One region of the Bacillus sp. 01N42_2 genome, then DNA from elsewhere that is predicted to be linked to it. Evidence: riboswitches for the same ligand, from Rfam matches in the RefSeq annotation. Region 1 holds a riboswitch; each other region holds the start of a gene.

Region 1 (3,460 bases):
CGTCGTCGTGCCGGATACGATGACGATATCTCCCGGCTTTGCATCTGCACTTTTGATGGCAAGCTGTGTGTCTCCCCCGCCTGCAATCACAGGCACTCTTTCAGAAAGACCGAGAACCGCTGCTTTTTTAAACGTTAACATTCCGACAACCGTCCCGGATCGGACGAGTGAAGGAAGAATGGCAGAAGGCACCCCGAAGATGCTGCATAATTTCTCTGACCACGCTTTTTCCCTTACGTCAAACAGCAGTGTTTCAGCCGCCTGTGACGGTTCATAGCTTAAAATTCCGCTCAGCTCAAATGTCACCCAGTCACTGATGCTTGTGATGTACTTCACTTCTTTCCATAATGACGGCTGTCTTTTTTTTAACCCGACAAGTTTCATGGCGGAAAATAAAGCGCTCGGAAGGCGTCCGGCGCGCTGATGCACTTCTTCTTTTAACTCGATCTCTCCCTCCCATTCGCGCCCTCTATTATCAATGTTGGGCAGACCGAGAAACGCCTTTTTATCTTTATTAATCAGAACAATTCCCTGCCTCTGGCTTGTTGAGGTGATTCCGATTAATGTAATATGAGGGCTTTTAGCAATAGCCTTTTTTGCCATAGCGCTGATTTGCATCCATAATCTTTCCGGCGAGAAATAACGGCCGTCCGGATAAAGCGGATCCGTCACATATTCAATGTCTTCCCTTTCCAGTGCGGTCACGTCGCCGCCGGCAGTCACAACCGCGACTCGCGCATTCCCCGTCCCGATGTCAAATACAAGGTAGCCTTTTTGTTCAGCCATTACAGCCTCCTCCTTCTTCTATCCTTCCATCTCAAGTTCTCTTTTGTTATAAAGTTCACGTATTGAGCAGAGCTGATCTTTTTTCCATTTAAAAAGCGCCTCATTTAAAATCCTCACATGATGATCCTCCACCTCAAATGTTGCGCCCGCTAAATGGGGAGTCGCGAACACATTCGGCAGTGAGATCAATTCATAATCAGAAGATTCAGGTGGTTCCTGATAAAACACGTCAAGGATCGCTCCTTTAATCCTCCGTTCTTTCAGCACCCGCAGCAGCTCTTTTCCGTCTGTAACCGCCGCTCTTGATGTATTGACAAAAACAGCTTCTTGCTTCATCAATTGAAAATGCCGGGCGCCGATTAGGCCGATGGTTTCTTCGGTGCGCGGCAAATGAACGGAGACAATATCACTTTCAGAAAATACCCGTTCAATCGTCGTTTTTTCATACTCCCGGTTCTCATGATTGACAAAGGGGTCATAGTACAGCACCTTGCAGTCAAAAGCCGACAACAGCCGGGCGATTCTCTGTCCTACAGCTCCGAAACCGATAAGGCCGACTGTTTTCCCCGTCAGCTCATTTCCCCTGAATTTGACGTAAGCCTGCAAATAATCACCATTCCACTTCCCGGCCTTCAGCCATTGATGAGAAGAATACGTGTGGCGCAAAAACGAAATGACATTTCCGATAAACATTTCAGCAACAGCCTGGGCATTGCGGGCCGGTGTAAAGAAGACAGGAATTTTTCTTTTAGTCGCCGCCGTGATATCCACATTAGACGGCATCCCTCTGCAGACGCCGATAAAAGCGGAATCCGGCAATATATCAATCACTCGCTCTGATACCTCATCAAGTTCGGTAATAAGCCCCGACGCGTTTGTCTCTTGAATCATCCGGATTAATTCATCTTCCCGATAGGCCCGGCCGTGCTTCTTCCACGGCAGGTGCACAGTCCGCCCGAACAGATCTGTCAGCTCCTTCAGCCCCTCGTCGTGATATGGTGCGGTAATTAAAACCGTCATGGTGCAAAACATCCTTTTCACATAAATTTTTTCACAAAAAAATCTCTTTCCCCGAAGAAGGAAAGAGATTCATATACCGTCTTTATCCGCTTGAAGCGCACAAATATGTATAGACCATTCTTTCCTATCTTTCAAGCATACGCTTGCTGGAATTGGCACAATAAATGTTGCCGAGGTTTCATAGGGCCAGTCCCTCCACCTCTCTTGATAGAAAATAAAATGATGAAATTGTCAGGCTTTTAAAAAGAATAAACTCATCATAGATAAGTCCTTCCGTGATGTCAATACTTTTTTTCTGAATTGACGATCTATTTCGAAATGTTATAATGCTTACAATATAAAAAAAGAGGAGAAATGGCTATGAATTCTGCTGCAAAACAGCCAAACGGCGTCTTTAAATCGGTGTGCTCACTGGACTGTCCCGATCAATGCGGCTTACTTGTGACAAAAAAAGACGGAAAAATCGTTAACATTCAGGGAGACCCGGATCACCCGGTCACATCAGGGAATATTTGCAACAAAGTCAGACACATGGCTGAGCGCATTTATGATGAAAAACGTTTAACCGTCCCGTTAAAACGGATCGGCGAAAAAGGCAAAGCTGTGTTTGCGCCTATTTCATGGGATGAAGCAATCAATACGATCAGTGCGCGCTGGAAAGAGCTTATTGCCGAAGAAGGAGCGGAAAGCATTCTCCCGTACAGCTTTTACGGCAATATGGGAAAACTGGCGGCAGAGGGAATGGACCGCCGTTTTTTCCACCGACTCGGGGCGAGCCAGCTCGAACGGACGATCTGCAGCAAAGCCGGATCTGAGGGCTACAACTATACAATGGGAGAAGGCGCAGGTACTGATCCGGAAGAGACCATACATGCAAAGCTCTTTATTTTTTGGGGAATCAATGCCGTCAGCACGAATATGCATCAGGTCATGATTGCTCAAAAAGCCCGGAAAAAAGGAGCTAAAATTGTCGTTATCGATGTACATAAGAACCAAACAGGCCGGCTTGCCGATTGGTTTATTCCCATTCGCCCCGGCACAGATGCCGCACTCGCTCTCGGTATCATGCATGTTTTATTTGCCGAGGACCTTCACGATGAAGCATTTCTCACAGAGTACACCGAAGGCAGTGAAGAATTAAAAGCGCATGTCAAACAGTATGATCCTGAAACGGTTTCTGTTATAACAGGCGTTAAAGCAGATGATATCAGACGCCTTGCGAGAATGTACGGGGAAACCTCCCCTTCCCTTATCAGGATCGGAAACGGCATTCAGCACCATGACAATGGCGGAATGATCGTCCGCACCGTCGCCTGCCTTCCGGCTGTGACAGGACAGTGGCTCCGCACCGGGGGAGGCGCAATCAAGCACAACAGCGCGATATTAAACTATAACAGACAAGCGCTCCAGCGGCCTGATCTGCTTTATGGCAGGAAGCCAAGATCATTTAATATGAACAGACTCGGAAGCGTTCTTTTAGAAACAACACCGCCCGTACGCTCCTTGTTTATTTACGGAACCAATCCCGCGGTAGTTGCCCCGGAAGCGAATAAAGTCAGAAAAGGTCTGCAGCGGGAAGATTTATTTACAGTCGTTCACGATCTGTTTTTAACAGAAACCGCCAAATATGCGGATATCGTGCTCCCTGCTTCAT
Region 2 (3,460 bases), on a different contig from region 1:
AAATATCCACGCGCGGGAATGACCAGTTTAAAATGGTGACAGGTCCCGTCAGCATGCCTTTCATGTGCTTTTCTGTCAGCGATTGGGCATAGACCGTATCTTTTACCGTCATCGGTTCGATAAATTCGACATCTCCGAAAATGACAGGCGGACGTACGCAGCGTGAACCGTAAGACTGCACCCATGCATATTTCGTAAAGGCGAACCCGGCCAGTTTTTCACCGAAGTATTCGACCATGTCCGTCCGTTCAAATTCTCCGTGAACGAGCACGTCTAAGCCGATTTCTTCCTGAATCTCAACCCAGCGCTTCGTTTCCGCATTAATAAACGCTTGATACTGTTCATCCGTCCAATCTTTTTTCCGCCATTTTTGCCGTGCGCTCCGCACTTCTGCAGATTGAGGGAAGCTTCCGATCGTCGTTGTCGGCAGAAGGGGAAGACCGAGTGATTCATTTTGCAGCGCCAATCGTTCTTCAAAGCTTGCAGGGCGGGAGAAATCTTTTTCTGTCAGCTGATTCAATTCTTCTTTTTGAGCTGAGTTCGCCCCTGTCGCGAATGCTTTCAAAGCTTTAAGTGCCGCTTTTGACTCTTCGATCTGCTCACTGACAGCCGCTTTGCCGGACAGAAGCCCTTCTTTTAAGACGCCGAGTTCCGCCAGTTTTTCTTTAGCGTATGACAGGCCGTTCAGCAAATCCTTTTCAAGATGCTCGTCAGGGTGTTTCGCCACCGGCACGTGCAGAAGGCTGCTTGAAGGCTGAATCCATAACTCCTCAACATCAGCGTGGCTGAGGATATCCAAAGCCGCATCAAGGCGTTCTTCAACATCGATTTTCCAAATGTTTCGGCCGTCGATCACACCGGCTGCCAGCACTTTATCTTTCGGGAAGCCGTGCTTTTTCAATTGCTCAAGGTTTCTGCCTTTATCATGCACGAAATCAAGCCCGATTCCTTGTACAGGATACGAAACGAGTTCTTCATATGCATCAACCGAATCAAAGTATGTCTGCAGGAGGACATTCAGCCCTGAAAGCTCTTTTGCAATAGATTCATAGAGTTCTTTTGCGGCGCGGACATCTTCAGCAGAGGCTGTCACAAGGGCTGGCTCATCAATCTGAACCCATTTGACGCCTTCAGCTTCAAGCTCTTTCAGCAGCTGCACATAAAGAGGAACAAGGCGCTTTTGAATCGCTTTCGCCTCTGATTCTTCGTATCCTTTCGCAAGCGTGACGAATGTATACGGACCGACAATGACAGGTTTCGTTTCCGCTCCGAATTCTTCTTTGATCCGGCGGTAGTCGTCAAGCTGTTTGTTTCTCGTCAGACGGAATTCAATGCTTTCGTCATATTCAGGAACGATGTAATGGTAGTTGGTGTTGAACCATTTTGTCATTTCACTGGAAACGGCGTCTTTAACACCGCGGGCAATCGCGAAATATGTATCAACGGGATCCGTGATGCTGCGGAATCTTTCCGGAATCCAGTTAAAGCTGACGGCGGTATCAAGCACATGATCATAATGAGTAAAATCAGAGACCGGCACGATATCGATATGTTGGTCAAGCTGCGTTTTGACAGCCGATAAGAATAAACCGTCAAGCTCTTTAAGAAACGTTTCTTTATCAGTGTTTCCTTTCCAATAAGCCTCAAGTGCTTTTTTCCATTCTCTGTTCAAGCCGATTCTCGGAAAACCGAGATTTGAAGTTTTGATTGTAGTCATTAAGTCTCCTCCTTTAAGTGAGATGTAACAAAAAAGCCTCTTTCTCATGAGAGAAAGAGGCTTTAACATCAAAATTTAAGCCTCTCTTATCTCTCAGATCACGTCTGATGGAATTAGCACCGTGCCTTAGGAGACTATCGTCTCGGCGCAAAAATCACGCGCCCCATTTCACAATGGAATTACGGTCGGTTGCTGTTGGGGTCAAAAGGCCAATCCCTCGCCCAACTCTCGATAAGAGAAAATATTTCAATTTTTTTGAAAAGTTACATCATTTGTTGGTTATCTTATCAGCTTATTCAGATCACTGTCAATAGAAAATCTCACATTTTAAAAATTGGTGATTTTGACAAGCGGATCAATCATTATATGAGAAAAATATCAGAAAGACAGCAGCTGTGCCTGTTCGGCTCTTTCCATGAGCACATCAGGCGCGTCTAAATACAGAAACCCGTTCCCGGCCAATGTTTTGGAGATGTTCAAAGGAAGAGTACGCCGCACAAGCTGGGCATAAATTTCGGCTTCAGAAAGCGTCCGCTGAAACGAGTCCTGTTCAAGCCCTTTTATTAAGGCCAGCGCTCCGCTCACGTGCGGGGCGGCCATTGAAGTGCCCGTCAGCTTCCCGTATTTATGGTTGGGAAGGGTGGAGAGAATGTTTTCTCCGGGCGCCACGAGGTCAATTTCTTTATTTGCGTTTGAAAATTCTGACGATTTACGGGCGATTGAGACTGATCCGACGGCGATCACTTCGTTGTAAGCGGCCGGATACGACAGTTCTTCTGTCCGCTCGTCTCCGTCACCTTCATTTCCTGCTGCGCAAACGACCAGTACACCGCTTTTTACCGCATTTGAGACGGCTTCTTTCAGTTCAGGCACATCGTTCGGTCCGCCGAGTGACATGGAAATAATGTCCGCCTTTTGTTCAACGGCGTAGTTGATGCCGTTAATGATCCATTCGTATTTGCCGCTGCCGTTTTGACCGCCGAGAACTTTAACGATTAAAAGGCTCGCTTCCGGCGCAACACCTGAAATTCCGCCGTTTGAATCATTGGCGGCAATCGTTCCGGAAACATGTGTCCCGTGGCCGTTGTAATCGGAAATCGCGTCTTCTTTGCCTTCGTCATCATCGGTGAAGTTTTTTCCGCCGATAACCCGGTCTTTCAAATCAGGATGATTAATGTCGCAGCCTGTATCAAGCACCGCGATTTTAATATCCTTTCCTTTAAACCCTTTTGCCCACAATTCTGGCGCCTTAATCACTTTAATACCCTCAGGAAGCTCGTTCACATCCATGATCTGCTCATCCGTGACATAAGGAATCAACCGCATTTCACCATTCATAAAAAAGCCCTCCTTTTTTATGCTTGCGAGTGGATTCAAGGGTGTTGCTACTATTTTATGGCAGATTATGCCGTTCGGAAAGAGTCATTTGAAGCATTTTCATAAAAAAGGCGCAATCTATTGCACTAAATAATTTCAAATAATTGGATGGTTCAACGGCTTTTATTTTGATTCGGCACCAGCTGACGCTATAATTGGAAATGGGAAAGGAGAAGAGGTATGAAGATAAGTGAAGCATTGTACGACTATTTTTCCGAACGGGTGGATCAAATTGCGAAAGAATGGATTGAAACGATGGAAGATTCGGATCCGAATTCGATTTACTCTTTGACAAATCCCGTCATCATAGAAGAGCTGATGGAGCAAGATAAAGAATTTTACCGGCATATTAATAAAATGTATATC
Region 3 (3,460 bases), on a different contig from region 1:
AGCTGTCCGAGTACGTCGGAATGTTCATCTGACGACAGCTTCTGGCCGACCGTGACATGCGGAACGAAGCTGTATTCCGGCTTACCGGACAATGCTCCTGAGTAGCATTTCTCACTCAGAGTTTTTAATTCCTCCGTCGGCTCCGCTTTCATATATATCACATTATTCACAGGAGAAAACGAGCTGTATTTTGTGATCTTCAGAACGAGCGGGTGCGACTCTTTCGCCGTCTGTCTCAGCTGTGATACGATCTGCTCGATTTCCTGTTCTGTCGCTTCAAACGGATCTCTTACCGTCAGATGCGGCGGTATGAGCGCGTAGCTCGGGTCATAGCGTTTCCGATACGAATTTGCGAGATCCTGTAATTTTTTTGATGGAAATAAAACAATACCGTATTTCATGAAAGTTCCCTCCTTAATGAATGGTTACAGCATTTTTTTCAGCGCCGGCGTGATGAGCGGCTGCCAGTATGTCCATTTATGATCCCCGTCAAAGGTTTCATACGTGTATTCAGACTGTTTGCTTTCCAGCAGCTGTTTGAGCTCTTCGTTCGGCGCGGTGAAATCAAGCACCTGGCCGTCCGTCGTGTGGACATCGGTTTCTTTTTCTCCGATTTGATGATAAACGGATATCTGTTTGAGATCCTCCGACTGCCGGACGGCATCCAGCACGTGCCCGTCAACATACGGAGACTGCATGATGACGTTTCCAAACATGTTCGGATAGTCAATCGCCGTCATGAGCGAGACGGTTCCGCCGAGGGAATCCCCGATCATGGTGCGGCCGTATCCGACTTGATAAGTCGGGTATTCTTTGTCGATAAAAGGAACGAGCTCATTTGCGATAAACCGTTTATATGAGGCGAACTTAGAGCCTTCGGGATGGTATGTGTTTCTTCGCTCCCGCACATTTTTATATGGGACGCCGATAATGATGCAGCGGTCAATTTCCCCTTTTGACATGAGCTCTTCCGCCTGCCGCCCGATTCTCCCTAATCTGAAATAATCATGGCCGTCCTGGGCGATGACCGTATGATATTTATACAGGGGGGAGTAAGTGTTGGGCAGGTAGACCAAAACGGTCATTTCTTCTTCAAGCTCATGAGAGAAAAGTTTTTTCTCATGAATGATTCCGGTTTTCGGTGCCACTTCGCATTCCTCCAGGCCGCTTCTTGTCTTGATGGTTTTTCCCTATTGTACCATGAATTATTAGAAATTTCTTTCTTCAGATGTACTTCTTGCGAGAGTTCAGAAAATTAAAAAGTTGTTGAAATCCATTTTATAGTGCGTTAATATAGAACAATCAGAAAATACAAAACAATATTCTTATCACGAGAGGTGGAGGGACTGGCCCTTTGAAACCTCAGCAACCGGTTTGCTTTGCCGCGGGAAGGCAAAGTGCCAAGGTGCTAAATCCAGCAAGCGATTCACATGCTTGGAAGATAAGAGGAAGAGAAAAGCTCCTTCTTCTTATGAAGAGGGAGCTTTTTTATTTTTGAAAAGGATGGTGCTTACTGATGACGCAGCATGTTGAAACAAAATTAGCCCAAATTGGAAATAGAAGCGAAGAAGCAACAGGAACGGTCAGTCCGCCGATTTATCTGTCCACCGCTTACCGGCATAGAGGAATAGGAGAATCTACAGGTTTTGATTACGTGCGCACGAAAAACCCGACACGCCAGCTCGTTGAAGACGCTATCGCCGTGTTGGAAAACGGTGCGAGAGGCTTTGCTTTCAGCTCCGGAATGGCAGCCATTCAAACGATTATGGCTTTATTTAAAAGCGGGGATGAATTGATTGTATCCTCCGATTTATACGGAGGCACATACCGTTTGTTTGAAAATGAATGGAGAAAATACGGCTTAAGCTTTATTTACGATGATTTCAGCGATGAAGACTGTTTACGCTCCAAATTAACGGAAAACACGAAAGCGGTATTTGTTGAAACGCCTACAAACCCGTTAATGCAGGAGGCGGACATTGAAAAAATCGCCCGGATTACGAAAGAAGCCGGCCTGCTCTTGATTGTCGATAATACGTTTTATACCCCGGTCATCCAGCGCCCGCTTGAACTGGGAGCCGATATCGTCATTCACAGCGCCACAAAATATTTAGGCGGGCACAATGATCTCCTTGCCGGTCTTGCTGTCGTAAAGGATGAAGAGCTCGGCGACATCATGTTTAATCACCAAAATGCGATCGGAGCCGTTCTCCCGCCGTTTGATTCGTGGCTTTTAATGAGAGGGATGAAAACACTCGGGCTCAGAATGCGGCGTCATGAAGAAAACGCCCGTGAACTTGCAGAATTTTTAGAACAGGAAGAAGAAATCGCAGACGTGTTATATCCCGGAAAAGGCGGAATGCTGTCTTTCCGGCTGCAAAAAGAGGAATGGGTCAATCCATTTTTAAAGGCGCTGAAAACGATCTGTTTCGCAGAAAGTCTCGGCGGGGTGGAAAGCTTTATTACATACCCCGCGACACAGACGCACATGGACATTCCGGAAGATATCCGTATCGCAAACGGCGTCTGCAACCGCCTGCTCAGATTTTCAGTGGGAATTGAACATGCAGAAGATTTGAAGCGAGATGTAAAGCAGGCATTACAGCAAGTAAAAGAGGGGGCCGTGTCATATGAGTAATCAAAATTGGACGCTGGAAACCCAGCTCGTGCACAATCCATTTAAAACTGACGGAGCTACCGGAGCCGTCAGCGTGCCGATTCAGCATGCTTCCACATTTCATCAGTCTTCCTTTGAAGAATTCGGGACATATGATTACAGCCGCTCCGGCACACCGACAAGAACAGCGCTTGAAGAAACGATCGCAGGTCTTGAAGGCGGAACGAGAGGCTTTGCTTTCAGCTCCGGAATGGCGGCGATTTCGACGGCGTTTCTGCTCTTATCCCAAGGCGACCATGTTCTCGTCACGGAGGATGTGTACGGCGGAACATTCCGCATGGTGACAGAAGTGCTGCCCCGTTTCGGAATCGAACACACTTTTGTCGATATGACGGACACAGAAGCGGTTGCCCGCGCCATCCGGCCGAATACGAAAGCCATCTATATGGAAACACCGTCAAACCCGACGCTCGGCATCACGGACATTAAAGCCGTCGTCGAGCTGGCAAAAGAACACGGCTGTCTGACATACCTTGACAACACTTTCATGACGCCTGCACTGCAACGGCCGCTTGATCTCGGCGTAGATATCGTGCTTCACAGCGCGACGAAATTTTTAAGCGGCCACAGCGATGTGCTGTCAGGCCTTGCCGCCGTCAAGGATGAAGAGCTCGGCAATCAGCTGTATAAGCTGCAAAACTCATTTGGAGCGGTGCTCGGCGTTCAGGACTGCTGGCTCGTATTGAGAGGCTTAAAAACATTGCAGGTCAGACTGGAAAAAGCGAGCCGGACGGCTGAACGGCTGGCTGCCTTTTTTGACGGGCACCCCGCCGTCAAAAACGT

What was found. Region 1 has a riboswitch for S-adenosylmethionine ahead of AC1DN5_RS10530 (2-hydroxyacid dehydrogenase). Riboswitches for the same ligand answer to the same signal wherever they lie in the genome.
Region 2: it holds a riboswitch for S-adenosylmethionine, as region 1 does, so the genes downstream of both, metE (5-methyltetrahydropteroyltriglutamate--homocysteine S-methyltransferase) here and AC1DN5_RS10530 (2-hydroxyacid dehydrogenase) in region 1, are expected to answer to the same signal.
Region 3: it holds a riboswitch for S-adenosylmethionine, as region 1 does, so the genes downstream of both, AC1DN5_RS13715 (methionine biosynthesis PLP-dependent protein) here and AC1DN5_RS10530 (2-hydroxyacid dehydrogenase) in region 1, are expected to answer to the same signal.

The regions. Positions count from the first base shown of each region.
Region 1 covers NZ_JBFTRO010000004.1:16,622-20,081, forward strand. Annotated here, with positions in the region: gene AC1DN5_RS10525 (FGGY-family carbohydrate kinase) at 1-786, opposite strand, end outside; gene AC1DN5_RS10530 (2-hydroxyacid dehydrogenase) at 805-1,806, opposite strand; SAM riboswitch class I at 1,928-2,020, opposite strand; gene AC1DN5_RS10535 (molybdopterin oxidoreductase family protein) at 2,167-3,460, shown strand, end outside.
Region 2 covers NZ_JBFTRO010000002.1:612,815-616,274, reverse strand. Annotated here, with positions in the region: gene metE (5-methyltetrahydropteroyltriglutamate--homocysteine S-methyltransferase) at 1-1,717, opposite strand, end outside; SAM riboswitch class I at 1,801-1,955, opposite strand; gene AC1DN5_RS06770 (S8 family peptidase) at 2,096-3,055, opposite strand; gene AC1DN5_RS06765 (STAS domain-containing protein) at 3,275-3,460, shown strand, end outside.
Region 3 covers NZ_JBFTRO010000005.1:277,467-280,926, forward strand. Annotated here, with positions in the region: gene AC1DN5_RS13705 (YjcG family protein) at 1-401, opposite strand, end outside; gene AC1DN5_RS13710 (esterase family protein) at 426-1,148, opposite strand; SAM riboswitch class I at 1,323-1,448, shown strand; gene AC1DN5_RS13715 (methionine biosynthesis PLP-dependent protein) at 1,517-2,638, shown strand; gene metC (cystathionine beta-lyase) at 2,631-3,460, shown strand, end outside.